Regions from separate parts of the Pseudocolwellia sp. G5-9 genome, predicted to be linked through region 1. Evidence: predicted binding sites of a transcription regulator. Region 1 holds the regulator's gene; the other holds the start of a gene.
What was found. The regulator FliA, encoded in region 1, starts transcription of late flagellar genes. The targets are predictions, from matches to a motif close to CTAAAGNTNNNNNNNNNNNNGCCGATA.

Region 1 (15,337 bases):
TTTAATGAGGCTTGTCTTTTAAGTTGTTTAATTACTGGGGCTAATAATCTTTGCCTTGAAAAGAAACTTATCTCGTTAGGTTTTAGTTCTTGCTCAATATTTTTTTCTTTAAGATCTTTTAATGATTTCTTAGTAGCATTGTAAGTTTCTTCTGCTTTATCTTCTTCTTTAAATGGGTTTATAGGCTCAGCATTTTCACCATATTGTTCCCAAAACAAATTATCTTCGTAGCTTTTAATTAACACTTCTTTTTCTTTTTCTAGAAGCTCATTTTCCGTCAACAAGAATTCATCTAAATTGGTAAGTTCTTGACTATTTCTCTCAATATTTGAAAACACTAGTATTTTATCTAAAGGTTTTAATTCAACATTATCTGCAGACATTTTTTCTGACAAAGCATTGGCAATACTAAACTGTACAATTTCAATATCACGAGAGTTATTTAGCTGCCTGACAATGATGCTATAAGTTAAATCAGCATTTTCAAGTAAGTATGAGGAAATATTTGGCAATAAATCTGATACTTTTTGCTTCGGTTTCCATTGATAATTCCCCGGCCTTGAAACAGCTCCTATAATAGATACACTATCCTCAAAATTGCTAGATGTAGCCATTACACGAATATAATCTCCAGCTCTAGCTTTTTTAGCAAGGTTATTAGCAATTGATAAATCGACATTGATAATAGAACGTAAATTACGATTATTATAACGTTCAACAATAGTTGATGAAGGGTAGGCTGAAGGTAACATTCCCCCTGCCATGGTTAAGATAGAATCAAAGCTTTCTTCTTTTTTTAACTCGTAAATTGCAGGCCTTTTCACTTCACCATCAATTGAAACTCTATTTCCAACAGGCGGAATAAAAATAACATCTCCAGATTTGAGTAAAACATCGTTGCTTGAATCACCATTTATTAGTAAGTCGTATAAATCAAGAGAAGATATCAGTTTACCTGCTCTTTTTAATTGTATATTACGTAAAGAACCTATATCACTGATACCACCAGCCGAAAAAATAGCGTGCGTAATACTGGATAAGGAACTAAGTAGGTAATTACCGGGCTTAAAAGCTTCACCTAATACAAAAACCCGAATAGATCGCAATTCAGCTAATGTTATAACAACATCAACACCTAAAATTTTATTTTGAATTTCATTTTTTAAGTATTTTTTTACTTCTTTAAAAGTCATACCTACAACTTTGAATGCCCCTAGTTCAGGAAAAACCACTTCTCCTTCTCTAGATACAGCAAGTTCGTAATCATTATTTTCTTTACCAAACATTTGTACGCTAAGTACATCTCCCGTTCCGATAGTATAATTATCTGGTATTGCAATATCGATTGAAGGTGCGAAAGTTAATGGTGCATTAGCAAATACATCATAACCAAAAGGTTTTAACTCACCTTCATCTTCTTCAGCGAGTTCTTCCTCTGATAATCCAATTGGATTACCCATTTCATCAAACTGAGTACCTCTAGGGTAATATTGCTGTAAATTTTTTGTTTCTTCATCATTTGGATTGTTTTTTTTAATTTGAGATTGAATTGTACTTAAGTCAATCCCCATAGTTGATGCTAATGACTTTTGCTGCGCCGGAGAAAGCTTTTTAAATTGCTCTAACTGTTGCGGTGATATATTACTAGGTAGCTGTGCTGAAAGGGTGATAAAGGAAAAAAGTGATAAAAACACTGTGGATAATAGTGTTGATTTATAAGAAAATAATGTCATTAAAAAGCTAATCCTAGAGCAAAAAAATAATATAGATACCATAAATTAGGTATAAACCTTTAGTGATGTGAAGTCTATCATCTAAAGGCTTAACCATAAAGTAGCTTAGAACGTTATTATATAACTCTAAACGTCAAATAAAGCCTTATTTATTCGTTTTAGTCTATTTCATCTAAATATGCTTCAAGTTCAGCTTCGTCAGCCGCATTAACTTCAATAGGTGGATTACCATCATAAACTTTAAACTTTAAGTTTTGAAAATAAGCATTTTTTACAAATTCATAAGAATCTATAGATTCATCAATCAGTTTTTCTTGCTGCGATAATGAAGCTCTTTGCTCTAGCCCAACAACAGCCATTCTTACAATATTGGGCCAAAAGTCTATGGCAGCTAACGGCCAATAATATTTATCAACATAGTCCCCAACCTCTTCTCTTACCGAAGATGGACCTAAGCCAGGAACAACAATATAAGGCCCATCACCTACGCCATAGCTACCTAATACTTCGCCAAATTCTTCTTGTTTTCTGGCCCAACCAAAGTCACTCGCTGGGTCAAAAAAGCCGAATAAGCCAATAGTAGAATTTAGTAAAAATCGACCTGTACTTACGGCTGCGTCAGAAAACTTGGCTTGTAGTAAGTTATTAATAATTGCAGAAGGTTCGTTAAGATTAAGCGCCATATTATAAACGCCTACTCTTAAATCGGTAGGAACATACTCGGCATAAGCTGAAGATGCAGGCCTTGCTACATATTTGTCAGCGTAATCCCACGTAAAGGTCCAAAAAGGTCTATTAATTGATTCCAAAGGGTCTTTAGGATCACTATTATTAGTAGACGGAGTCGAAGAACACCCCGTTAAAGCTAGAAAACAAACAATAAAGAAAGTTATAAAGGATTTTTCTGATCGATTAATCATGCGACTATTCACTGTTCCATAGGTTAAATAGAAATCTATATCGTGTAGTTATAGAAATTTCATATAAAATTATTTTAACACGATGCACATTCAATAATCACAGTTTTTATAAGTAAAAATGTTAAATATTGTAAGAAGTTGAACGTTAGGAAGGGTTTTTCTTTTGATGAATAGCAATGAGAATATCGGCTTCTGCTCTAGGAATATCACACTCTTTGATCAATTCTGCGGCATCAGCACCAAGTTCAATCATTTTGAATGCCCTGCTATATAATTTATCTTCAGGTTGTTGTGATTGTACTTGTTGTAATTTTACAATGTCTCCTTGAAGGTTTTTGATACGATGTTCTAACTGTTTAGATACTTGATTTAATTCAGTATATTTTACTTTGTTTTGTTTAACAGATTCCGCTAACGTTTTATCTATTTGTATAAATAATGTTTGTAACTGATTAACAAGTAATTCATTAGATGAAATGTTTGTTTCAGTTAAACGAATTTGTTTTTTTAGTGATCGCAGAGATATAAATAACATTAATATGAGACATAACATTAATGTTATTACAACAAATAGCACTATCAACTCAGGAGTATTAAACATGTTGATTAACAGTAATTAAAACTGTTTTAACTCATCCCATTCATCATCAGAAAGTAACTTATTTAAATCCACTAAAATAAGAAGCTCTCCTTCTCTATTTGAAACACCTTGAATGAATTTTGCACTTTCATCATTACCTACATTTGGAGCAACATCTATATCAGATGCACGTAAATATACAACTTCAGCTACGCTATCAACCAAAATACCAATAACCTGTTTTTCTGATTCAATAATCACAACACGAGTATTATCTGTTATTTCACTTGACTCTAATCCAAATCTTGAACGTGTATCAATTACAGTAACCACATTTCCACGTAAATTAATGATGCCTAATACATATAATGGCGCGCCTGGGACAGGTGCAATTTCACTGTATCGCAAAACTTCTTGTACTTGCATTACATTAATACCGTAAGTTTCACTGTCTAATTTAAAAGTAACCCATTGTAAAACTTCATCATCATTAGCTTTATCTGGATTCTCTTTACGTCTTTCGTCAGACATTTAACACTCCTCAATTTATAATATTTTAATATAATTAAAACAAGCACTTATATTTGTTGCACATCGATACCATTATTCAACAATTGAATTAATGATTCTACTTCTAACAGAGCACACATTCTGTTTTTAACTAATCCTGCCAACCAAGGCCGTTTAGAAGAAGAATTTAACCATTTTACATCTTCAGGCATTAATGTAACGGTATCTACTAAGGTTTCGGCCAGTAATCCCCAACGACTATTACTCAACATAATAACATATTGATAATTTAGCGCGTTTTTAAGCTCTTCATTGTATTTCTCTGGCATTACCCAAAGAGCAGTATCCACCACATTAATTTTTTCTTCTCTATGGATCATAACACCTTCAAACCATTTGGGTTTCCCCATTAAGCTGGTTATTTTATTTACGTTATGAATCCCCCCTAACTCTACTAAAGGTACAGCTACCGTTAACCCAGCTACATCAAAAAACATAGCTTGAAAGCTTTTATCACGATAACTCTTATCAATACTTGTAGTATTATGCTCCGCTGAATATTCTTTTATTTCTACAACTGTATCAACTGGTTGTTTATTTAATTCAGGTACTAATTCTTTATTATGGCTAATAATTTCATTATCGGCAGATTTATTTGAAACTATAGTATCTAGTACAGCCTCTTCATTACGTTCAGCTACACTAATTTTTTGAAAAAGCTTGTTTAGCTTTTCAGTTTCTACTGCCTTTTTTTCAATGAAGTCATCGGTGTCTTCTGTTAACAGCTCTGATAAGTAATTTTTCATCAATTTCTTACTAGCGGTTAATGATTTATCCATTAAGATATCAAACCTTTTTGTTCTTCTATTAAAGAGTATAATAGCTTCTTATATGCTGTTACGCCTCTTGAACTACTTAAATAATCAGATGGAACTTTACGAGCTTGGCTTGCATTCCTAAAATTTGTATCGATTGGAATAACACCAGACCATACTTTTCCAAAATATATATCTTGAAGTTTTCTATAGGTTATTAATGATGCTTTTGTGCGTTTATCAAACATAGTCGGTACAATTGTATATTTAAAAGGCTCCGCCTGTTCACCTTGCATAATTTCTAACGTATTAATCATTCGTTCTAAACCTTTTAACGCAAGAAACTCGGTTTGAACAGGTACTATAATTCGATCTGACGCAGCAAGTGCATTTACCATTAAAACGCCTAAAATAGGTGGACAATCAATTAAAACATAATCGTATTCACTTTCTATTAATTTAATCGCTTTTTTAAGAACTAGCCCCATTCCCCCTTTACTGCCTAAAGCACGATCTAATGTCGCTAGCCCCATTGTTGCAGGAAGAATATCTATATTATTATATTGAGTAGGACATAAACTTTGTAAGATCTGTTCTTTTGTTGACGACTGAATAAATAAATTATAGACGCTTAAATCTAATTCTTCCGATTCAATGCCAAAATAATAACTTAATGATGCATGTGGATCAGTATCAACTAATAACACACGAAAACCTTGATCAGCCAATAAGCCTCCCAACGTAATCGTAGACGTAGTTTTACCAACCCCGCCTTTTTGATTTGCTAAAGTCCAAACTACCAATTAAGCTTCCTATAAAGTTATTAATGCTCATTGAATATATCTAACCTCAAACGGGCTAAATATTTTATTTCAAATCAAAAACTTTTAATATTGCAGAAGAGATCTTATCTAATGGCAATTCTGCACCAGACAAACCGGCATTTACCACAGCTTGCGGCATACCATAAACAACACATGACTCTTCATCTTGAGACCAGATTGTAGCCCCTTTATTTTTTAATAAACGACAGCCATCTTTTCCGTCAGAGCCCATACCCGTTAATATAATAGCCAAAACATTTTCACCGAAAACTTTGGCTGCAGAAGCAAAAGTAACATCTACGCTCGGTTTAAAAGCAACTCTTTCTGAAAGGTCATCTATTATCTTTAGTTTAGCTTTAGAATTTGTTCCATCAATTACCATTTGTTTTCCACCTGGTGCTACATAAGCATTGCCTGGTTTTAATTCGTCGCCGATAGCCGCTTCTTTCACATTAACGTTGCATAAATTATTTAATCGATTAGCAAAAGCTTTAGTAAATGATGCTGGCATATGTTGAATGATAAGAATTGGAACAGGAAAGTTTGCAGGTAATTGAGCAAGTACTTTTTGAAGTGCTATAGGACCACCGGTTGAGGTACCTATTGTTAGTAATTTATATTCTTGGGATGTTTTTTTTATTGCTACACTATTTTTTTGTGTAACATCAATTAATTCTCTTGTTGTTGTTTTGTTAGATACTATTTCTCTATGGTTTGATTTTACTTGTATTCTAGATTTTTTACGCGCTAATTGAATCACACGTTCACGCAATACCATTCCAGCATCTGATGTGCTTTTAGCTATTTCGGAGAATTTTTTTGGTAGAAAATCTAACGCCCCTGCATCAAGGGCATCAAGTGTTATTTTAGCTCCTTCATGAGTCAGAGAAGAAAACATAATAATTGACGTTGGTGAATGTTTCATTATCTGTTTTACCGCGTCAATACCGTTTAATTGCGGCATTTCAATATCCATGGTAATAACATCAGGTTTAAGTAGTTTAGCCTTTTCTACAGCTTCTACACCATTTACAGCAACATCAACAACATTTAGGTTGGGATCAGCATTTAAAATATCGGCTACTCGACGTCTAAAAAAGCTGGAATCATCAACTACTAATACCTTATATGGCATTAACTATCTCTTTATCTTGTACGTAATTTTTTATGAACACTAGATTTCTTAGCGTAATATTTAAGCAGGTTAGGAACATCAACAATTAATGCTATGCCACCATCACTCGTGATTGTAGCTCCTGCCATACCGGGAGTTCCGTGTAATAAACGGTCGAGGGGTTTAATAACAACTTCTTCTTGTCCAATTAAACTGTCAACAACAAAACCAACTTGCTGGCTCCCTACTTGTACAATAACTACATGCCCTGTATCTCTTGGTTTTTCAACATAATCTCGAACTAACCATTGATCAAGATAAAATAATGGAATGGCTTTATCTCTAACAATAATAGTTAATTGACCATCAACTATATTAGTACTCGTTAAATCTAAATGAAATATTTCATTTACACCCGCTAATGGCAAAGCGAATGTTTGTTTGCCAATAATAACCATAAGAGTAGGCAATATGGCTAAAGTCAGTGGAACTTTAATTTCAAGTACAGTACCAATACCTAATTCAGAATCTATATTAACAGTACCGTTTAATTGCGTAATTTTGGTTTTTACAACATCCATTCCTACACCACGACCAGAAACTTCTGAAATTTCGGTTTTGGTTGAAAATCCCGGTGCAAAAATCAAATTAAAAGCTTCACTATCCGACATACGAGCCGCGGCATCTGCATCTAATACACCACGCTCTATAGCAATTTCTTTCAATTTTTCAGCATTCATTCCAGCACCATCATCTCGAATGGTAAGAAGAATATGATCACCTTCTTGTGAAGCTGAAAGTATTACGGTTCCTTCTCTTTCTTTACCTTTTGATTCTCGAACATCAGGATCTTCAATACCGTGATCAACTGAGTTTCGCACTAAATGCACCAATGGGTCAGCAAGAGCTTCAACTAAATTTTTATCTAAATCAGTTTCTTCACCTTCAAGAATAAGTTTAATTTCTTTATTTAAGCTTCGAGCTAAATCACGTACAACCCGAGGAAAGCGGCCAAAAACCTTTTTAATAGGCTGCATACGCGTTTTCATTACAGCGCCTTGTAAATCAGTTGTCACAGCATCGAGATTAGAAACAGCTTTGGTTAAATCTTCATCTTCTTTGGTCATTCCTAAACTAGTTAAACGATTACGAACTAGTACTAGTTCACCCACCATATTCATGATTTGATCGAGTCGCTTAGTATCCACTCGAACGGTTGTTTCACCTTGTGAAGCAGTAGCTTGAGGTGCTTTTTTCTCAGGTGTTGATGGTTTGCTCGCGGGTGCTGCTTTTACGGCGGCTACAGGAGCAGGTTTAGGCGTTGCAGGTGGTGGTGTTACTTGTTGAGGCTGAGTATTAGTTGTTGCATTTTGTGGCCCTTTTCCTTGGCCATGAAGTTCATCTAATAAATTTTCAAATTCGTCATCATTGATTTCGTTAGGATTACTTTTAGCTTCGGCCTTATTAACTTCTGGAGAAAAAGCACCTTGCCCATGTAAATCATCAAGTAAGCTTTCGAACTCATCATCTGTAATTTCATTACTATTATTATTTGATACATTAGTAGGCGTAGCCGGAGGTGTTACAGAACCGCCGCCATGTAATTCATCTAATAATTTTTCAAATTCGTCTTCAGACATTTCATCTGATGAACTTGAAGATACAGGAGCTGCAGGCTCCTCGACTACCGTTGCAACAGGAACGTCTTCAGATTCTGGTACACTTAAACGATGTAATTCAGCTATTAATTCAGGGGCAGCGGGTACGAGAGGCTCTCCTCCTTGAACTAAAGCAAACATTTCATTGATTGAATCTGTTGCCTGCAGAATAACATCCATTAAATCAGAGGTAACCGTTCTTTTATTAGTTCTTAAGAGGTCAAATATATTTTCAGCGCCATGACAAACATCCACAAGCTCTGTTAACGATAAAAAGCCTGCTCCGCCTTTTACAGTATGAAATCCGCGAAATATTGCATTTAATAAATCAGCATTATCGGGGTCATTTTCAAGCTCTACTAATTGTTCAGATAAAGCTTCGAGAATTTCACCTGCTTCAATTAAAAAATCTTGTAAAATCTCTTCATCTTGCTCAAACGACATTTAGCAACTCCTTAAAACCCTAAACTTGATAAAAGATCGTCAACATCGTCTTGATCTGAAACAACGTCATCACGCTCTTTACTATTTACAATCGGACCTTCAACCAAATTTTCACCCACTGAAGGTTTAGCTTTATTTTGAATTGAGTCTGAAGACATGCCAAATGCGGTTAGCATTCCAATCAAACCATCTTCAACTTCCCTTACTAAATCAATAACTTTACGAATAACTTGGCCTGTTAAGTCTTGAAAGTCTTGCGCCATCAAGACATCAGTCATTAATATACGAATTTTATCTGTTTCACTTCCTGTTGATTTTAATAACAAATCAATATCTAAACATAACTGTTTAAACTCAGGTAATTCTAATTTATTTTGTATAAGTTTTGTCCATAAAGGATTAACCACTTCGACTCTATTTTGTAATGACTCAAGCACAGGAAAAATAGATTCAACTGCATCCATTGTTTTGTTTGCAGCTTCTTCCGTTCGTTCTATAACATAGTTAAGTCGTTCTTTAGCATCAGGTATATCAGCTTTTGCTAAATCAGTGAGTCGAGAGTCAACTTGAAAATTATTCAAAGAATCATGTAACTGACGGGTTAATTTACCTATTTCAGCAAACAGCTCTGTATTGATTGGACTTTGAATATCTGCAACCAATTCATCAGCCTTGTCTTGCTGATCTGTTTCTAAATATTCAACCAACAATTTAGCTTGTTCTAATGAAACATGTACTTTAGGCAAACTACTCATGCAAAATATCCTTTATTTATTTAGGTATTAAAGAAAGATTTTCAATTAACCTAAGCGTTCGAATATTTTATCGAGTTTAGTTTTTAACGTTGCAGCAGTGAAAGGTTTTACAATATAGCCATTTACACCCGCTTGAGCGGCCATAACTATTTGCTCTTTTTTCGCTTCAGCTGTCACCATTAAAACAGGAATATGGGATAAACTAGCGTCTGCTCGAATAGCTTTTAATAAATCTATTCCTTGCATACCAGGCATATTCCAATCGGTTACAACAAAATCAAACTCTCCTGACTGAAGCATAGGTAAAGCGGTGCTACCATCATCAGCTTCTTGAATGTTAGTAAAACCTAAATCGCGTAACAAGTTTTTCACTATTCGTCTCATCGTTGAAAAATCATCAACTACAAGAACTTTCATATTTTTATCCAAGGCACCCTCCGGTGAGAACATTCAAAAATTTTAAATTACTTATTATTCTACTTAACTTTGCCAAGAATGCATACGAGCTTTTAAACGATGCATAGCTTGACTGTGAATTTGACTTACTCTTGACTCGCTTACATCAAGAACTTGTCCTATCTCGCGTAAATTAAGTTCTTCATCATAATACAATGAAAGTACTAAACTTTCTCGTTCAGGTAAAGTAGAAATACATTCACTTAACGCTCTTTTAAAAACAATCTCTTCAATTTGATTATAGGGCTCGTCACTTATTGATTTATTTTCTAAATTCAAAGCGTCTTCACTAACACCTAAATCATCTATTCCGATTATTTTCCCAGAACTTACATCATTAAGAATATGATGGTATTCATTTAAAGAAATATCAAGTTTATCTGCTACTTCCTTGTCAGTTACATCTCTTCCTAACTCTGACTCTAACTCTTTTATCGCATCACTCACCATACGACTATTCTTATGAACAGAGCGAGGAGTCCAGTCTCCACGTCGAATTTCATCCAACATGGAACCTCTAATTCTTATCCCTGCAAATGTTTCAAAGCTTGCGCCTTTTGTATGGTCAAAGTTATTTGATGCTTCGAGTAGACCGATCATTCCTGATTGAATAAGATCATCTACAAGTACACTTGCAGGTAATCTTGCAAGTAAATGGTAGGCTATACGTTTAACTAAAACAGTATATTGTTCTATTAAAACAGATTTATCTGTTTGAGTACTGTAGGCATCTGCTTTTCCCAAACTATATACTCGCGATAATTAGCATATTAATGTTCTAATAATTGTTCAATAAAGAACTCTAAATGGCCTGAAGGTTGGTGAGGAATTGGCCATTTCATGATATTTTTTGCTAAGTTTTTAAAACCTATTGAAGCGGGTGAATTAGGAAATGCTTCAATAATTGCTTTTTGCTTACGACCTGATTTACGTATGTTTTCATCAAATGGCACAACGCCAACAAGTTCTAAGCCTACATCTAAAAATCTATCACTTACTTTGGCTAGTTTTTCAAATAATTGCTGCCCTTCGTTAGGGCTTCGTACCATGTTAGCAACAACCTTAAATTTAAATACATCATGATCACGACTTAATAATTTCATTAACGCGTAACAATCGGTAATTGACGTTGGCTCATCACATACTACTAACATAATATCTTGTGAGGCTCGACAGAAGCTCAATACCATGTCGGAGATCCCTGCTGCGGTATCAACAATAAGAATATCGAACTCTGTTTGCATATCACTAAAGGCTCGAATTAATCCTGCATGCTCACTAGGTGTTAAATCAACCATAGATTGAGTACCTGAAGTGGCTGGAATAATTTTAATTCCTGCAGGGCCTTCGATGATAATATCGTCTAATTCACATTCACCAGACAACACATGAGAAAGGTTACGTTGAACACGTAGACCTAACATAACATCAACATTGGCAAGCCCTAAATCTGCATCTAGAACAAGTACTTTTTTACCCAGTTGAGCTAATGCTATAGATGTGTTTAAAGACACGTTAGTTTTACCTACGCCACCTTTACCACCTGATACTGCAATAACTTTAATTTGTTGTAAATCTTGCATCTTACGTAAACCACTCGCTTGGTCTATCATTTAAATCTTCTCGTCACTGACACATACACTATTTTCGAAAAGATGTTGCTAAGTAAATACATTATAGCTTAGTACATCTTAACTCGTGAAGTTATAAGCGGTTTTTATCAATGTTATTCAATTTAACTAATTTAATTAGTTTAAGCTAGCTTGTTTTGCTAAACATATTCAATTTATGCTGCACTTGCTTCTTTTTTAGGCATTGGTCGCCATGTACTAGTGTGTTGGTGGTTTATTCGACTACTCATTTTGTCTGCTAAGGCAACTAATTTTTCAGCATTTGCTACCTTAATATCTTCAGGAACTCGTTGTCCATCGGTAAGGTAACCGATAGGTAATCCGTTTTGAATAGCGGTAGAAATAATTTCACCAATACTAATACTCTCATCCAGTTTAGTATAGATACAGCCAGCTAATGGAATTTTTTTAAATCTTTCTACATTTTCTTGCATAACACGCTGCTGAGTATTGGCTGATAACACAAGATAATTACGAATTCTCACACGTGCATTGGCAATTAAATCTGTTAAATGCTGTGCTAAGCGCATGTCTCTCTGTCCCATACCCGCAGTATCAATTAATATAAGTTTCTTTTGTCCAAACTGCTGTAGTAATGAGTCTAATGCTTGTGCATCGTTAGCCAACTTAACTTGGCAACCAATAATACGTCCGTAAGTGGTTAATTGTTCAAAACCACCGATCCTAAAACTATCAGTAGAAATTAATACTACTTCATCAGCACCATGAATTTGTGCAAACCTTGCAGCTAATTTAGCAATAGTGGTAGTTTTACCTACACCTGTTGGACCCACTAAAGAAATAACACCGCCATGATGAATAATATCGTTATTGGTTGTATTTAGTTGCTGTGCTATAAATTTTTTCGCCTGCTCCCAAGCATCTTGTTCATTTTGTTGAGGAGGAATAAAACCAGCTATTTGATCTGCCATATGGTCTGTTAATCCCAAAGCAACTAGCTTGTTTATGAGCAATGCTTTTTGAGGGTTCTTTTGTGCCATATCTTGCCACATTAAACCCGACAACTGATGTTCTAAAAGGTGTCTAATGGTATGCATTTCTTTTTTCATTGTTTCAAATTCATTTGAATTATCATGAGAAAAAGAAGTTACCGAAGGATCATTAAAAACGTCTGTATCATTTGTTTCATCATTAACGATAGCAGCGTCCTTTTGTAATGACGGCATTGAGGAAGTATTTGATTGTTCTATATTTTGTTCTGCGTTTCTTTGCTGAGTCGAGTGTTGTAAACGGTCAGTGAAATTTTTAAATTGTAATTCAATATCATTGCTTGAAGATGTTTTTTCTCTTGAGCTATTATCGTGAGACTCCGCTTGAGCTTCTTGTTGAACTTTACGATTCAACAAGGCTGATAAACTATCAACAGGTGCTGCTCCAATGTCTACACTTTCTTCTACATGTTGAGTTTTGGTTGCAGAACGTCCACTTAAACTCACAACATCATTACTTAAATCTTGAGGATTATTATTTGTTACTGATGCTTCTGGAGCAATACTCTCTTTGGCTTGTGATGGGTAATAGTCAATAGCCGCCATAATTTCGACGCCCTCCACAACCTTTTTATTCGACATAATAACGGCATCCGCACCTAGCTCTTCTTTAATTTGCGCTAATGCAGTCTTCATATCTGCGGCAACAAAACGTCTAATTTTCACTATGGACCCCTTATTTATCTATTATCGCGAGCGAATAATGCTATGTATTACCTATCGCGCTTATAATCTTGATTTGTTTATCGTCTGGTATTTCTTGATAAGAAATAACTCTTAACCCTGGAATTGTATATTTAACAAACTTAGCTAATACCGTTCGTAATATACCTGAGGTTAATAGAACTGGCGTGTCTCCTGCCATTTCTTGTTGTTGAGCGCCTTCCATTAATGAAGTTTGTAATCGCTCAGCCAAACCAGGTTCAATTCCAGCGCCGTCATCTCCAGCCATTTGCATAGACTGGTGCAACATCTGTTCCAACTCTGGTGACAATGTTATGACAGGTACTTCATTAGCTGGCCCTACAAGCTCTTGTACTATAAATTTACGGAGTGTGATCCTAACAGCCGCAGTAAGAACTTCAGGATCTTGGCTTCTAGGTCCATATTCAACAAGTGTTTGCACAATACTACGCATGTCTCTTACCGGCACACCTTCGTTCATTAAGTTTTGTAAAACTTTAACCAAACAACCAAGGGTTAGTGTGTCAGGAATAAAGCCTTCAACTAATTTAGGATAAGACTTAGCAAGTATGTCTAATAGGTTTTGAACCTCTTCATGTCCTAATAATTGAGCCGCGTTATTGGTCAAAATTTGACTTAAATGGGTCGCTAAAACTGTTGCGCAATCAACAACGGTATAACCTAAAGATTGTGCGTATTCTCTTTGTGATTGATTAATCCAAACAGCATCTAAACCAAAGGCTGGATCTTTAGTCGGCGTGCCTTCTAAATTACCAAATACTTGTCCGGGATTAATGGCAAGTTCGTGATCATGTCTTATTTCTGCCTCACCAACGGTTACACCCATTAATGAAATTTGATAAGTGTTAGGGTCTAAATCTAAATTATCGCGTATATGAACAGCAGGAACTAAAAAGCCAAACTCTTGAGATAACTTTTTACGCACCCCTTTAATTCTATTTAATAATTCGCCGCCTTGTGCTTTATCTACCAATGGAATTAAGCGATACCCTATTTCTAAGCCAATAATATCTACGTGATTTACGTCATCCCAACCTAAATCTTTTACTTCTGATTCTATTTGCTGACTTTCAATTTCGGCTGCTTTTTCTTTTTCAACAATATCAGCTGCATTTTTCTTTTTCAGCTTAGCCCCAAAAAACGCTCCCGCAAGAATAATTACAGCAAAAGTTAAAAAAGCTACATGAGGCATTCCAGGAATGACGCCCATAATAAACATAACGCCACCAGCAATATAAAGCGATTTCTCTTGGCCTAGTTGAGAGCTAACTTGCTCTCCCATGTCTTGAGAGGTGTTTTGTCTAGTAACGACAATTGCGGTACCTACCGATAATAATAACCCTGGAATTTGTGCAACTAAGCCATCACCAATAGTTAATAGAGTATAAATTTCAACAGCACTATCAAAAGATAAGTCGTGCTGAACCATGCCGATAACTAAGCCACCAATAATATTAATTAATAAAATGAGAATACCGGCTATTGCATCCCCTTTTACAAACTTACTGGCACCATCCATTGAACCATAAAAATCAGCTTCACTTGTTACTTCAACACGTCGCTCTCTTGCTTGTTCAGCTGTTATAAAACCGGCATTTAAATCAGCATCAATTGCCATTTGTTTACCAGGCATCGCGTCTAAGGTAAATCGAGCGGTAACCTCTGAAATACGTCCAGCACCTTTAGTAACAACCATAAAATTGATAATAATTAGGATTAAAAACACCACTAAACCAACAGCATAATTACCGCCAATAACAACAGAACCAAACGCTTCTATAACTTTACCTGCAGCATCGGGGCCTTCATGGCCTTCAAGTAGAACAATACGCGTACTCGCAACATTCAAAGCCAACCTTAAAATAGTTGCAATAAGTAGTACCGCGGGGAAAGAGCCAAACTCTAATGGTTTTAAGGTATAAACCGTAATTAACAGCACAATAAGGGATAGCGCGATATTAAAAGAAAAAAGCACATCTAATAAAATAGCTGGCATAGGTAAAATAACCATACCTAGCGCTGCCATCACTAAAAACGGCGTACCAATACCTTTTAATTGGCTAAATCGAAGTTGCTTTGCTTGAGTTATTGCTGATGAAAATTGCATCTAAAGGCTGCTAATTAATTGACACATACTAGTGTCAGAGCAATATCCAGACCAAATTTAGGGTTAAATTGTTAT
Region 2 (15,337 bases), 670 kb from region 1:
GAAAAAACATTATCAAGCGATAACATAGGTATTTGATGAGTAACTTGTGTGAAAACCTTAAGTGCTTCTCCTCCTACTTTTTGGCTAGGAGAATCCATTTTTTTCAATTCAGGGTGTTCTGTCTCAATAGCAATCAATTCTTTCATTAATCTATCGTACTCAGCATCAGGAACACTCGGTTCATCTAATACGTAATATTGATTGTTGTATTTATTGATTAAGGTATGAAGCTCACTAATTCGCTGAGATAACTGAATATTTGACATAATAAAGGTGATAATTCACTTAAAGTTAAAAACAAAAAAGGCTCTATAAAATAGAACCCTATTATAACCAAGTTGATTAATTTATTATTCAACTTGGCATTACTTAAATTAGCATAGCATTACAAATTTTATGCTAATGCGATACGATTTTTTCTTTCAAATTCTCTAATTTTACTTATGTAATGTTGCTCTGTTTGTTTAGTCATAACACTACGTTTATCATCGAGAAGCTGCGCCCCAAACTCTACAGAAATTTGTTTAGCTGCTCCTAGCATATGCTCAAAAACTTCAAATGCGTCACCCGCGTTAGGTAAGGTCATAAATAATGTTACCCCACAGGTTGTGAAGTTTTCTAAAGCATCTAAGTCGAAAGTTCCTGGGTTCATAATATTAGCTAGACTAAAGGTTACTTTACCATTACCGGCACTATCTTGATGACGATGAAAAATATCCATATCGCCGTAGCGTAACCCCAAAGTTAGCAAGGTAGGCAGTAACGCTGCACCAGAAATTACTTCTCCTTGAGGCATAACAACAGAAACCACTAAAACTTCAGGTTCAAGTGGCTCTCTTTTCATTTGTTTTTCAGCGGTTACAGGTTCATCAATTGCTGACATAGATGGCATATCACCTGTATCGACAGGGTCACCAAAATTCAATTCAATTTGATTACGCTTAACAGCTTCTTTTTTAGTGATAGGTGCTTTCTTTTTAACTTTAGGTTTAGCTGTAGTAATAACCTCTTTAGCTTGAGGTTTTGGTTGTGTAATAGGCGTATCGTATAACGGCTTATCTATAACCACCGGTTTTTTAACAGGTTCTTCTAAGTTTTCATTATTAAATAAATCAGGGTTTTCTGTTACGCCGTAGTCAAAATCGACAATATCGTCGCCAATATCTGTAGAACAGTCCTGCTCAGAGGTTCCTAGTTGCTCAATACCAGCGTCCGTTAAGCTAATATCAATTGAAGATGATTTAACTTTAGTTTCAGTCGTATCTATCGAGCTTGTTGTTAGCTGATCAGAAGGTTCGCTATAGTCAAAATCATCATTGACCAGCTCTGTATCAAGCGCACTATAACTAGGCTCTTTTTTAGCTGTAAAAGGCGTATTTTTTACTTCATTTTCATTAAGTGAATGGCTATCGCTTGGTGTTTTACTTCCAACCACGCGCGGTTTACTTACGCCATCTTGGTCAAAACCAGAACCGTCAAAACCTCTCTCAAGGGGTTCAATCGGTTCATTCGTTGCTTTTAATTTATAGGGGTTTTTATTTTTTCTTATCGTTATAAAACCATGTATAAAAATTACTGCAATAATAACAGCGCTTAGAATTATAAGGGTGTTTCTAAAATTGCCTTCCATTTTTCAACCTACAATATTTCGGCCATAGCGACAGCTTCTTCAATATCAACAGCAACCATTTTTGAAACTCCGGGCTCAAACATGGTAACGCCTGTTAAATGAGAAGCCATTTCCATGGCTATTTTATTATGACTTATATAAATAAACTGAACAGTTCGCGACATTTCACGAACCAAGTTACAAAATCGACTTACGTTAGCATCATCTAACGGAGCGTCAACTTCATCCAACATACAAAAAGGTGCTGGATTTAATCTAAAAATTGCGAATACTAATGATAAAGCGGTCAGCGCTTTTTCACCACCAGATAATAGATGAATAGTACTGTTTTTTTTACCAGGTGGTTGTGCCATTATTGTTACTCCGGTGTCTAACATATCAGCTCCGGTTAATTCTAAATAGGCTTTCCCTCCACCAAACACCTTAGGAAATAGGCTTTTCAGGTCTTTATTTACCTGTTCAAAGGTGTTTTTAAATTTCTGACGACTCTCTTTATCTATTTTTTCGATTGCGGCTTCTAATGTGTTAATTGCTAAGGTTAAATCATTATTTTGTGTATCTAAATATTCTTTACGCGTTAATTGTGTTTCGTATTCATCAATCGCAGCTAAATTAATTGCACCTAAGCGCTCTATATCTTTCGAAAGTCGAATAATATGCGCTTGCCAAATGCTTTCTTTGGCATTTTTAGGCATGTTATTCAGTATCTCATCAAATGATTGTTGTGTTTCTCGAAGTAAATCTAATGACGATTCAGCTCGTAATTTAAAACTTTCATAATCTAAATGAAATTTAGCGGATTTTTCACGTAAAGTTAAAATATTATCCTGATTTTTCTTTTGTTCAAGCTCAAGTGTTTTCACCTCAAGTTGAGTATCCGCAATATCTTGCTGAAGCTTTTCTATTTTGCTGTCTGTTTCAGACATTTCTTTAAGCCATTGAACCAGCTTATCTTCATCAATTTTTAATGGTTCGGCGCTGTTATCAATAACATGCTGATTAGACATTTGTTGTTCTATTAAACGTTCTATTGTTTTTTGAACACTTTGCACACTCTGCTTACATTGATCTTTTTCGTTTTTAAATTGCTCAACTTTAATGGCTATATTATGACGTTCTTCAGCTAAGTTATTCACTCGTTTTTGCGCAACACTCACTTGTTTTGCTAGGCTTTCTTGTTGATTTTTTAATTGCTCAAAATCAACATCAGCCGGCATCACTAATTGATTACGCTGCTCCGTAAGCTGATTAATATGTTGTTGAATATTGATGAGTTGTTGCTTATGAAACTCAATGTCACTTTTTATTTTTTGCTGTTGTGTTAAATAAAATTGCTGATTTTGCTCCGCTAATGCTTCTGTTTGTTTAGCGTTTTGCAGCGATAACTCAATAGCTTTACTTTCAATATTTAACTGTTCTTGTTCTGTTAACAACTGCTGTAACTCAAACTCTAACTTAATTAACCCTTCTTTATTTGTATTTACAGCTTGCTCTAGTTGACAAATATCTGTCGTTAATTGCGCTTTTCTTTCAAGTAATAAAAGATGATTCGGCGTGCTTTCAATAGTACCTTTACGAACAAAACCATGTCCTAACCACGTAGTATCCATGCAAATAACAGATTCGTCACCCCCAAGTTTTGGAAGGATTTTTTGCGCTTGTTCAACATTATCAGCAAAATAAATTTTTTGAAAAAAAGAAAGAGCAGACGGTAAATTCTGTATTTTTTCAGTAATAGAACCCGCAGAATTTTGGTTTATATGAGTATGAGATTCAATTAACAAAACCGTTTCTAAATGTTTAATGGCTGAAATAGAGTCTGATACTGAGTTAACTATTTCTGCTTGTGACCAACTTAACAGTAAACTTTCTACCGCTTTTTCCCAGCCTGACTCTACGCTAAGCTGCTCAACAAGGCTTGGAATATTTTGCTTTTGTTCACCACCTTCAACCACTATACCTTTTTCTTGTAAGCTATTTCCCTGTAAACAAGTATGCTGTTCAACTTGCCAATTTTCTTTACGAGAAAGTTGCTCATCAATATTCATTATATTGTTGTTGAATGCGGTTAATGAGGCTATTTCACTGGCCAATAATTGCTTAGTTTCGCTTATTTTATTTTGCTTAGCTTGGATCTGTTGATTTAATTTCTGTTGTTTACTTAGGGTAAGCGCTAACGATTTCTCAATAGTTTTACTTTCTTTAATATCAACCTGATTAGATGAATTATTCTGATACTGCTCATCAATATATAACAGCTGATTATTTAACGATTCAATTTGTTCATTAGCTTGTGATTTTTTTTGCTGCTCTAATTCGACTTTATTTGTAATGGTTGCTGTTTTTTCTTTAAATTCAGCAACACTTTGGTAAGAAGCATTCCATAAAGCTTGCACTGCATTTTGTTGTGTAGATAAACCTTCTAACGTTTTTTGTTCTGTTATTAATTTTTTTTCTACATCGCTCAACTGAGGTAAAATTTTCGTTAAGCTATTTTCTAATTTATTTCTTTTTTCTTGTTCTGTTTTTAAAAGCGCTTGAGCATTTAAAAGTTGCTGCTGAGTAATATCATTATTTTGTGTAATACTGGTGCTTTGCTGTTTTAAATGCTTAATATTTTGCTCTGTGCGGGCAATATGATTAGTTAGCTCTAACTTTTTATTATTAAAGCTAGTAATGCTCTCATTATTTAGTTCAACCTTTTGCTTCGCTTGAAACAGCGCAATATTTTGTTCTTCTTGAATTTTAGCAATCGACTCAATATCAATTTGGGCATCGTTATAAAACGTTTGTTGTTGTTTACTTTGCTGATCAAAAGCTTGCCAGCGTAATACTGAAAGTTCAGCTTTATATTTTCGCTCTTGTGCTTTTAAAGTACGAAAACGTTTAGCTGCTTCCGATTGTTTATGGAGTTTATCTATTTGTAGACTCAGTTCAGCACGAATGTCACTCAAACGAGCAAGGTTTTCACGGGTGTGTCTAATTCTATTTTCGGTATCTTTACGTCGTTCTTTATATTTTGAAATACCCGCGGCTTCTTCAATAAATATACGTAATTCATGAGGTTTAGATTCGATTAAACGAGAAATAGTACCTTGCTCAATAATGGCATAACTACGAGGTCCTAAACCTGTACCTAAAAATATATCCGTTATATCTCTACGACGACATTTGGTTCCATTCAAAAAATAAGTGTTGGTGCTTTCTCGATTAACTAAACGACGAATAGAAATTTCATTTCGATCCGCCATATTCCCTTGAATACGACCATCTAAATTATCAAAAACTAATTCTACACTGGCTTGACCTATAGGTTTACGGCTTGATGAACCATTAAAAATAACGTCGGTCATAGAATCGCCACGTAAATTTTTAGCTGAGCTTTCACCTAACACCCAACGAACAGCATCAATGATATTAGATTTACCACAACCATTTGGGCCAACAATCGCGGTCATCTGTTGTTCAAAAGGCACTTTAGTTGGATCAACAAAAGATTTAAAGCCAGCCAGTTTTATATGCTTTAAGCGCATATTATAAACAACCCCTTTTAATCATATTTAATTGTCGCCCACAAAGATTGGAATAATTGATGATAAGATAAACGATTTGCTCGTACCCTATTATAAGCCGCTAACTTTACCAGATGTTGATGTGCTTTGTAACAATTCAATACTGTAATTTTAAAGCCGTTCAACATATAATCGACTCTGTAATATCAAACAGTTAGGTAAATTAAAAACGATGCAACACAATACTTCTTCAACACAAAATACCAGTGGCGCTGGGTATTTTTTTAAAGGCTTTGACCTTATTCAACAAAAAGGCATTAAACGATTTGTTTTTGTTCCATTGTTTATCAATTTAATTTTATTCAGCGTAGCTTTTTATTACCTTTATTTGCAACTTGATCATTACATGGCGATGTTTACTCAATGGTTACCTAGTTGGTTAACTTGGCTTAGTACGGTTTTGTGGCCTTTTGTTTTAATTGCCGTTGTGGTGCTGTTTTCTTTTATATTTAGTACGGCAGCAAACTGGTTAGCTGCACCTTTTAATGGTTTGTTATCAGAAAAAGTTGAAGCTATGTTAACAGGTGAACCAAGCCCTGATGGTGGATTTAGCGATATTATTAAAGATATTCCCCGTACTGTAGGCCGAGAGTGGACTAAGCTTTGTTATTACGTACCTAGAGCGCTAGGCTTTCTTTTAATTATGTTTATTTTACCCGTTATAGGGCAAGTTATTTGGTTTATTTTTGTTGCTTGGATGATGGCTGTTCAATATAAAGATTACCCTTTTGATAATCATAAAATATCATTTACTGATATGAAAAACGCACTTAAAAAGAAACAAGGGTTAAGCTATGGTTTTGGATTTACAGTGGCTATTTTTTCAATGCTTCCAGTAGTCAATTTAATTGTAATGCCTGTTGCTATTTGCGGCGCAACAAACCTTTGGGTTGATCATTATAGAAAATCATTTATACGTTAAGATAAATAGCTTATAAGCTAAGCCTTGTTTCACTTTAATTAAAAGTTCAGCACTCGCTTAGCCAAAATAAACATGCTATAACTTGTTATATTTATATTATATATAGGGAAATACCGTGGCTAAAAACACCAATAAATCACTGATATTTTCAATGTTCTGTTCAACTTTATGTTCAGCATTGTTAAGCTCAACACTGTTAAGTACAAGCGTAAATGCGGCTGATACTGAAAAAGTAACCATTGAAGTAATGAATGATGCTAAAATTTTCGCGCAATTTGACGATGAAGTTCCTGCCGTAATTAATTATTTCACAAAAAATAATGAAACCAGTATTGTGGATTTTTATGAAGAAAATTATGGTCAAGCTATTTCATCTAGCAGAAAAAAAGGCCGATTAGAAAAGTCATTTATAAAAGATAACTACAATATAAAAATCATTATTTCTGAACAAGATAATTTTAGGCAAGTTGATGTATTAGTCACTAAATAACGCAGATATATATTCAACCCCTAATGAACAAAAGGAGCTTAATGCTCCTTTTTTAGTTAATAGTTTTGTCTGATAGCTATTTTCAATCAAACAATGCGTCTATCGTTCCTTGCGCTAAGCCATGGTATCCAGGTCTTGCTTGTTTATATACTTTTAAAGCCCAGTCTTTTCCTTCTTGCGTGGTAACAAGCTCTTTATATAACGGCACAATAAGTTTGCGTCGTCCTATAGATTTTAAGTAAGTCGCCATTTGCGGATAAACATGTTTATAACCAGCTTTAATTGATAATAAGTACCAAGCATGGGCAATTTCAGCATTCGTACTTACGGTTAAATTAAAACGTTTATCTAGTGTACTCATGAATGATTCATTAATATCTAATGGTAAGTTATTAATGAAATGAAGCCACTCGTGTAACGTCCACTGTGTGGTATTAATTTCATCTAAACTAATAGCTTTTGATAACAATTCATTTGTTAAGTTATCAATCACGTTAAAGGCATTAGAGGTTGGTTTAGGTGAAACACTGGGTAAACCTTGTCCATAAATCCATTCATTCAATACTTTATCAGAAACTATATCAGGGTATTTATGCGTTAAGTTTTCTTTTAAATACACTATAAAGTTTTCAGTACCTAAGCTTTGAAAAGCATGGCTATTAAAATAGTCGAGCATGAATATATCAAACTTATCTCGACCAAACTTTTCTTCTAAGTACATTAAAAACAACTGACCTTTTACATAAGGTACACCCGAAAAAGCATCATCAGGATCGCGTCCTTTCAAATCAATATAAAGCTGTGTATCACCAGGTGCTAATACCGAGATTTCATCATTCAAACCTTGAGCGCCTAATGCTTGCTCCATAACAGCACGGTCTACACCAAAAACAGATTCCATAATGCGATTTTCAACATAACTGGTAAAACCTTCGTTTAACCATAAGTCTCTCCAACTTTCATTAGTGACTAAGTTACCAGACCAAGAATGAGCTAACTCATGCGCAATAAGGTTTACTAAACTTTTGTCGCCCGCAATAACAGTAGGAGTAATAAAGGATAAGCGTGGGTTTTCCATACCGCCAAAAGGAAAACTCGGTGGTAAAATAAGTAAATCGTATCTACCCCAGCGATAAGGCCCAAATAATTTTTCTGTTTCATCAATCATCGCTTGTGTGTCATCAAATTCAGCAACAGCCGCGTCTAATATAGACGCTTCAGCATAAATACCCGTTTGCTTACTCATGGCTTTAAACTGTAAATCACCGACACCTATTGCAATTAAGTAAGAAGGAATAGCTTGCGGCATTGAAAAGAAGTAATCACCATCACGTTCGGTATCAGGTTCATTGTTAGCACTCATTACCGCAACTAAATCTTTATCGGTTGTAATTCGTGCTGTATAGGTAGCTCTTACCGTGGGTGTATCTTGAATAGGTATCCATGATCGCGCGTGAATGGCTTGGTTTTGGCTGAATAAAAAAGGTTTGTTTTTGCCTGCCGTTTGTTCCGGTAGCAACCACTGTAATCCTGAAGCTTTTTCCGTTGAGTGGTAATATACACGTACTTTTTTTGCTTTAAATTGAGGTTTAATGGTTAGCTTAGCACCAAGAACATCATCTCGTTTTGCTAACATATATTGCACTTTCACCCAGTTACCTGAGTTATTTTGTGCCATTACGCGTTTAATAATTAAATCACGAGTATCTAAATAAATAGGTTGTAGATCATCAGACAACCACTTTAACGATAGTTCAGCAAACCCTTTAAGTGATTTTTCTTCAAAATCGACAGCTAAGTCTAAATAAATATGTGTTGTGGTCACCTGATCATAATTAGCATAGGTATATGCATCTTTAAGTTGAGCATTTGCCGCACAAGACAAACTAACTAAGACTAAAGTGATAATTTTTAATAAGTATTTCATTATATAAACATCCATAAAAAATAGGCCTTTAGATTAAGATAACCTAAAGGCCTATTCAACTTAAATACTTAAATTCGAGATGCTTTACTGGAGAGATGAGACGTTTAACTTTTTTAATAGCAAGTTGATAAATTAATTGACCACTTAGCGAAAATTAAAAGCCTTAATACATGCTTTGCTCAATTATGGTTTATCCATTCTAATCACTACGCGTCTATTCTTTTCACGACCTATTATGCTGTTATTTGAAGCCACATGACGCTTCTCACCATAACCTTTAGCTTCTATTCGGCTAGGATCAATACCAGTTTTAACAAACTGCTCTCTTATCGTTTGAGCACGTCGTTTAGACATTTCATAGTTAGCATTTCTTGGACCGTAACTATCTGAATAACCGTCTATTAATACTAATTCTAACTCTGTATCTAAACTTAAGTATTCAGCAATCATAGCTAATTTACGTTTAGATGATTTAGTTAAATCGTCGGTGCCAAATTGGTAATTTAATACGGTATAAGAAATGTCATCAAAATTATAGTTTAGTAAATTACCCACGCAATTAACAAACTCTTGATAAGCACGTTGAAATTTAGCTGTTGATAAACCAACAGATATTTTTTCATCACTTCGGTACCAATCGTCATAATAAAACGTTGGGCTCATACCTTGGTCTAATTCATTTAGCATAGTCCAAGCCACTTTCTTAGGTAAACTTGGTGCAAATTGTTTATGCAATTTCATATCCGCCAGAGTATAACCTGCCACACCCGGTCGCCATTTAGGGGCAACAGAACGAACTTCAGCTAACGAGTAATTATCAGGTAGGCGCATCATATCTAATTCAAATTCTAAATTAGATTTACGATTGGCTTTGCTGTAAAACTTAGCTTCGCCGTAATTGGGAATATTGTGGGAAAGTGTGCACTCTAAACGTGATTCGTTAGATAATTGCCACTTAGAGTTATCTAAGTTAGCCGCATACTGCCTCATACCTGCATTTGCATTGCAAACAGATACTAATAAAACAACTGGTAGAAGATATTTTTTCATAATCAATTATATTTTAGTTTCAATGACAGTAACTATATCGACGAACATTTAAATAACTTTAACATGAATTGTTAAAATTAAAGGATAAAAGTAAAAAACACTCAGTTCTTCGTACTTATTTTAGCTATTTTCTGAGATAATTGTTATTAATTATCAAAATAAATAAGACTTTTTGTATGACGGATCTTAATTCATCTACTACTGCTTCAGCAGACAACGGAAAAACACTTTTTGCACAACGTTTTAGAGGTTACTTCCCTGTAGTTGTAGATGTTGAAACCGCTGGATTTAATGCGCAAACCGATGCTCTCCTTGAAATAGCAGCAACAACCCTTTCCCTTGATGAAGACGGTAATTTTTCTTTAGATAAAACCATACATTTTAATGTTGACCCTTTTGAAGGTGCTAATTTAGAAAAAGCGGCTTTAGAATTTACTGGTATTGATCCAACCAACCCGTTAAGAGGTGCTGTTGATGAAGAAACAGCGCTGAAAGCTATATTTAAATTAATTCGTAAAAAAATGAAAGCCGTTGGATGCCAGCGAGCTATCATGGTTGCTCATAATGCCTCATTCGATTTAGGTTTTGTAAATGCAGCAACAGAAAGGTGTTTAATTAAACGCTCTCCGTTTCACCCTTTTGTTAGTTTTGATACCACTACACTTTCAGGTTTAGTATTAGGGCAAACAGTATTAGCTAAAGCTTGCATAGCAGCCAATATAGATTTTAATAACAGTGAAGCTCATTCGGCTTTATATGACACAGAAAAAACAGCAGAACTGTTTTGCCATATTGTAAATAAATGGAAACAACTAGGTGGCTGGCCTTTAATAGAAGAGTAGCTTTCTTTTTCTCTTTAATTATTAACCTTTAGTGATATCACTAAAGGTTAATAATTAACTTATCCCATAAAAAAAGGAGCCATAAGGCTCCTCTTTCCAAATAAATCTAATCTTAACGACGTAGACCTAATTTACCGATTAAAGCAGTATAACGTTCAACGTTTTTGCCTTTTAAGTAATCAAGTAATTTACGACGTTGACTTACCATACGTAATAAACCACGACGTGAATGGTGATCATGGATGTGCTCTTTAAAGTGACCTTGAAGATGGTTGATTTGAGTTGTTAACAAAGCAACTTGTACTTCTGGTGAACCTGTATCACCTTCTTTTTGAGCATATTCAGCAACAATTGCTGCTTTTTCTGTAGCGTTTAAAGACATAATATTTCCTTAGTGTGTTTACTTAAACCGAGTATGGAATAAGTAAGTAAAATTCTCATCCTGCCAAACACTAATTCAGCTAAGACGACAAAAGAGCGCGTATTCTATCAGTAAAGTGTGCGATTGCAACTGTTTACTGCGGATCATTAGTTATATTTATACCCGTTACCAATCAAGGTGCGTATTTCAGAGCACCTTGAATGGTAACGGGTATATAATTTGCCTCACTACCACTATAAAAATGAGACTGTTTAACAATATGGATATTGGTTGCTATTTCTCTTATCGTAAATTCAATATCCATTTTTTCATGATCTATAAACTCTTTCGCAGCAACATAAAACACATTATCTGCTTATCATGAAATTATGGACAAACGATTAACTGCACTTAAAAAAATAGGGAATCTAATTAAAGAATCCCTATAAGTAATTAATGTTGTTCTATCTAAGATGGTAAAGCTGAAAATAAAATTAACTATTTTAATTTGCTGCCACAACAATACGTTTAGGTGCAACTCTGCCTTCATCATCAATGAAGCCTACACCAATAAATTCACCATCGTCTTCGTTATCACCAATAAACACTTGTACCATACCTTCAGCAGGACCATCAGAGGTTTGTACAGGATTACCATGCCTTAAATAATGAGCCGACATATCATCAACAAAAACAGCAGGTATCCCATCACAAGCCGTTGTCATGGGTAATAACAAAGGATCAAGTAGTGTAGAAGGAGACACTTCATCAGCCTCAGCTTGCGCTAATAAGGTTTCAAGTTGCTCCATAGTAACCATTCTATTTTTAGGATAATTGCCAACAGCACTTCTTCTTAAGTGAGCAACATGAGCACCACAACCTAATAACTCACCTAAATCATCTACAATCGTTCTTATATAGGTACCTTTAGACACATGAATAGATAAATCAACCTCATCATCTTCAAAACGTAAAAGCTCTAAATTAAAAACCGTTATATCTCTTGATTCACGAGGAACCTCAATACCTTCTCGCGCATATTTATATAAAGGCTGACCTTGATATTTAAGCGCTGAATACATAGAAGGGATCTGCTGAGTTGTACCTCTAAAGGAATCTAATGCTTTGCTAAGTTCATCGGCACTTACATTGACTTCTTTCTCAGAAACAATTTCACCGTCAGCATCACTGGTTGTAGTTCTAACACCTAACTTAGCAGTAACTTCGTATGTTTTATCAGTATCTAATAAAAACTGAGAAAACTTTGTGCCTTCGCCTAAACAAATTGGCAGCATACCTGTAGCTAACGGATCTAAAGCACCTGTATGTCCTGCTTTTTGAGCAAAATAAATACGCTTAACTTTTTGTAATGCGTTGTTAGATGACATTTCATAAGGCTTATCCAGCAATAAAACACCATTTATTGCTCTGCCCTTTCTCTTCTTGGCCATTAAGTTATTACCTTAAAATGCTAGCTTTACTCTTTATCATCTTCAATATCTGTAGATTCTACTGACTCATCGTCCATCAAATGCTTATCGCTTGCTACAGCTTTATCAACCAAAGAGCTCATACGAACACCTTCAGCCATTGATTGATCATAAACAAAGCGTAAATGAGGCATAATTCTCGCTCTCAATTTCTTTGCAAGTAATGAACGAATAAAGCCAGCAGCATCGTTTAATACTTCAATAGAGCTTTTAATTTCTGATTCTTCATTTGTAAAAAAAGTAACAAAAATTTTTGCATAAGCTAAATCTCTAGTTACCTCTACTGCTGAAACCGTTGTCATACTTAAACGAGGGTCTTTAACTTCTCTCATCAGTATAGTTGCGATTTCTTTTTGAATTTCTTGTCCGACTCTATCGGTACGAGCAAATTCTCTTGCCATCTTAATTACCTATTATTTCAAACAGCTTGCCATGGCTTACTGTTCTTTAAAAACATAAAAGGGCTAATACAAGATTAGCCCTAGTTTCATGCAGTATATTGTTTAATTAAAGTGTACGTTGAACTTCAACTGTTTCAAATACTTCAATTTGGTCACCAACACGAACATCATTATAGTTCTTAACACCGATACCACATTCTGTACCGTTACGAACTTCTTGTACGTCGTCTTTAAAACGACGAAGTGATTCTAATTCACCTTCGTAAATTACAACGTTTTCACGAAGTACACGAATAGGAGCTGAACGTTTAATAAGACCTTCAGTTACCATACAACCAGCAATAGCGCCGATTTTAGGTGATTTAAATACGTCACGTACTTGTGCAAGACCAATGATTTCTTGTTTGAATTCAGGGGCAAGCATACCGCTCATTGCTTGTTTAACTTCTTCAATCAATGCATAGATAACGCTGTAGTAACGTAAATCAATCTTTTCAGACTCAATCACTTTACGAGCAGCGGCATCAGCACGAACGTTGAAGCCAACAACTATAGCATTTGATGCTGCAGCAAGTGTTGCATCTGTTTCAGTAATTCCACCAACACCTGAACCAATAATTTTAACTTTAACTTCATCAGTTGAAAGCTTAGTTAATGAATCAGAAATTGCTTCAAGTGAACCTTGTACATCAGACTTCAATACAACGTTAACTTCAGAAACATCACCTTCAGCCATGTTAGCAAACATGTTTTCAAGTTTAGACTTCTGTTGACGCGCTAATTTAACATCACGGAATTTACCTTGACGATAAAGAGCAACTTCACGTGCTTTTTTCTCATCTTTAACAACTGTCGCTTCATCACCAGATTGTGGTACACCACTTAATCCTAATATTTCTACAGGAATTGAAGGACCAGCTGATTGAATTGGCTTACCGTTTTCATCGCGCATTGCACGAACACGACCGTATTCTAAACCACATAATACGATATCGCCTTGGTTCAAAGTACCTTCCTGAACAAGAACAGTAGCAACTGGGCCACGACCTTTATCAAGTTTAGATTCAACAACAACACCGTGTGCCATTTTATCGACTACAGCAGTAAGTTCTAGTACTTCAGACTGAAGTAAAACAGCATCAAGTAATTCATCAATACCTAAACCTGTTTTTGCAGATACATGACAGAATTGAACGTCTCCGCCCCACTCTTCAGAAAGCACGTCGTGTTGCGATAATTCACTTTTAACACGTTCTGGATCTGCGCCTTCTTTATCCATTTTGTTTACAGCAATAATAATTGGAGCATCAGATGCTTTAGCATGCTGAATAGCTTCAACTGTTTGTGGCATAACACCGTCATCTGCTGCAACTACAATAATAACGATATCGGTAGCTTTAGCACCACGAGAACGCATTGCAGTAAACGCCGCATGGCCTGGAGTATCTAGGAATGTGATCATTCCATGTCCAGTTTCTACATGGTAAGCACCAATATGCTGAGTAATACCACCCGCTTCGCCATCAGCAACTTTTGCTTCACGAATGTGATCAAGTAGTGAAGTTTTACCATGGTCAACATGACCCATAATAGTAACCACTGGTGCACGAGTAATTGACTCACCCGAATGACCACGGTCAGATAATACGGCTTCTTCAAGTGCATTTTCTTTAACAAGAACCACTTCACGACCCATTTCTTCAGCAACAAGTGCTGCTGTTTCTTGGTCAATCACTTGGTTAATGGTTGCCATAGCACCCATTTTAAACATTGCTTTAACAACTTCAGCGCCTTTAACAGACATTTTATTTGCTAATTCAGCAACAGAAATCGTTTCACCAATGCGAACTTCATTAAGCTTAGTTTCAGCTGGTTTAGTAAAACCATGCTGTAAGCTTTGAGGTGCTGATAAAGTTTGTTTACCACGAGAAGCACGGCCACCTCTTGCATTACGATCTTGTGAAGTATTTTTCTTCTTACGACGACGACGTCCGCCTTCATCGGCTGAATCGCTTTTATCTTCAGCTTCTTGAGCGTATTTAGAAGATGTTAAATGCACAACTTCTTTTTCTTTTGCTTTACGTTCAGCTTCTTCTGCTTTCCAACGAGCTTCATTTTCTTCAGCAAGTTTTTTAGCTGCTTCTGCTGCTGCTTTAGCTTCTTCTTCAGCTTTAGCCGTAGCTTCAGCTTCTTGAATTAGACGAAGTTTTTTGGCTTCATCACTTTCTGCTGGTTTAACTGGAGCTTTAACTTCATCAATATTTTTTGCTTTAGCTACTGCAGCCGCTTTTGCTTTCGCATCTGCTTCTTCTTTAGCTTTAGCTTTTGCTTCACGCTCAAATTCTAATTTAGCCGCAGCTGCTGCTCTAGCATTTTCAGCTTCTTTAGCGTCTGCAATTGCTTTCGCATTCGCTGCTTCTTCAGCTTTAATACGAGCTTCTTCTTGTGCTTTTGCTTCTTCTTCAGCAATTTGTTGTTCTTCTAACTCACTACGCTTAACGTAAGTACGTTTTTTACGAACTTCAACATTTACTGATTTAGCTTTACTACCATGCCCAAGAACTAAAGTTGATTTAGTTTTACGGTTTAGTGTCATTTTACTTGGCTGAGTTGATGATTCATCACCATGTTGCTTTTTCAAATGTTCTAATA

Region 2: the regulator FliA is predicted to act here: its motif matches at 9,627-9,653, upstream of AC0L5Q_RS06325 (flagellar protein MotY).

Annotation. Positions count from the first base shown of each region.
Region 1 covers NZ_CM147893.1:2,127,776-2,143,112, forward strand. Annotated here, with positions in the region: gene AC0L5Q_RS09120 (SLBB domain-containing protein) at 1-1,733, opposite strand, end outside; gene AC0L5Q_RS09125 (MlaA family lipoprotein) at 1,892-2,653, opposite strand; gene AC0L5Q_RS09130 (DUF2802 domain-containing protein) at 2,799-3,188, opposite strand; gene AC0L5Q_RS09135 (chemotaxis protein CheW) at 3,270-3,764, opposite strand; gene AC0L5Q_RS09140 (chemotaxis protein CheW) at 3,812-4,582, opposite strand; gene AC0L5Q_RS09145 (ParA family protein) at 4,582-5,361, opposite strand; gene AC0L5Q_RS09150 (protein-glutamate methylesterase/protein-glutamine glutaminase) at 5,426-6,517, opposite strand; gene AC0L5Q_RS09155 (chemotaxis protein CheA) at 6,529-8,598, opposite strand; gene AC0L5Q_RS09160 (protein phosphatase CheZ) at 8,610-9,353, opposite strand; gene cheY (chemotaxis response regulator CheY) at 9,399-9,782, opposite strand; gene AC0L5Q_RS09170 (RNA polymerase sigma factor FliA) at 9,834-10,553, opposite strand; gene AC0L5Q_RS09175 (MinD/ParA family ATP-binding protein) at 10,580-11,422, opposite strand; gene flhF (flagellar biosynthesis protein FlhF) at 11,596-13,116, opposite strand; gene flhA (flagellar biosynthesis protein FlhA) at 13,157-15,262, opposite strand.
Region 2 covers NZ_CM147893.1:1,454,443-1,469,779, forward strand. Annotated here, with positions in the region: gene ligA (NAD-dependent DNA ligase LigA) at 1-266, opposite strand, end outside; gene zipA (cell division protein ZipA) at 395-1,630, opposite strand; gene smc (chromosome segregation protein SMC) at 1,639-5,163, opposite strand; gene cysZ (sulfate transporter CysZ) at 5,375-6,124, shown strand; gene AC0L5Q_RS06315 (hypothetical protein) at 6,240-6,614, shown strand; gene AC0L5Q_RS06320 (M1 family metallopeptidase) at 6,697-8,541, opposite strand; gene AC0L5Q_RS06325 (flagellar protein MotY) at 8,725-9,591, opposite strand; gene rnt (ribonuclease T) at 9,768-10,433, shown strand; gene rpsO (30S ribosomal protein S15) at 10,546-10,815, opposite strand; gene AC0L5Q_RS06340 (hypothetical protein) at 10,988-11,161, opposite strand; gene truB (tRNA pseudouridine(55) synthase TruB) at 11,298-12,245, opposite strand; gene rbfA (30S ribosome-binding factor RbfA) at 12,272-12,685, opposite strand; gene infB (translation initiation factor IF-2) at 12,792-15,337, opposite strand, start outside.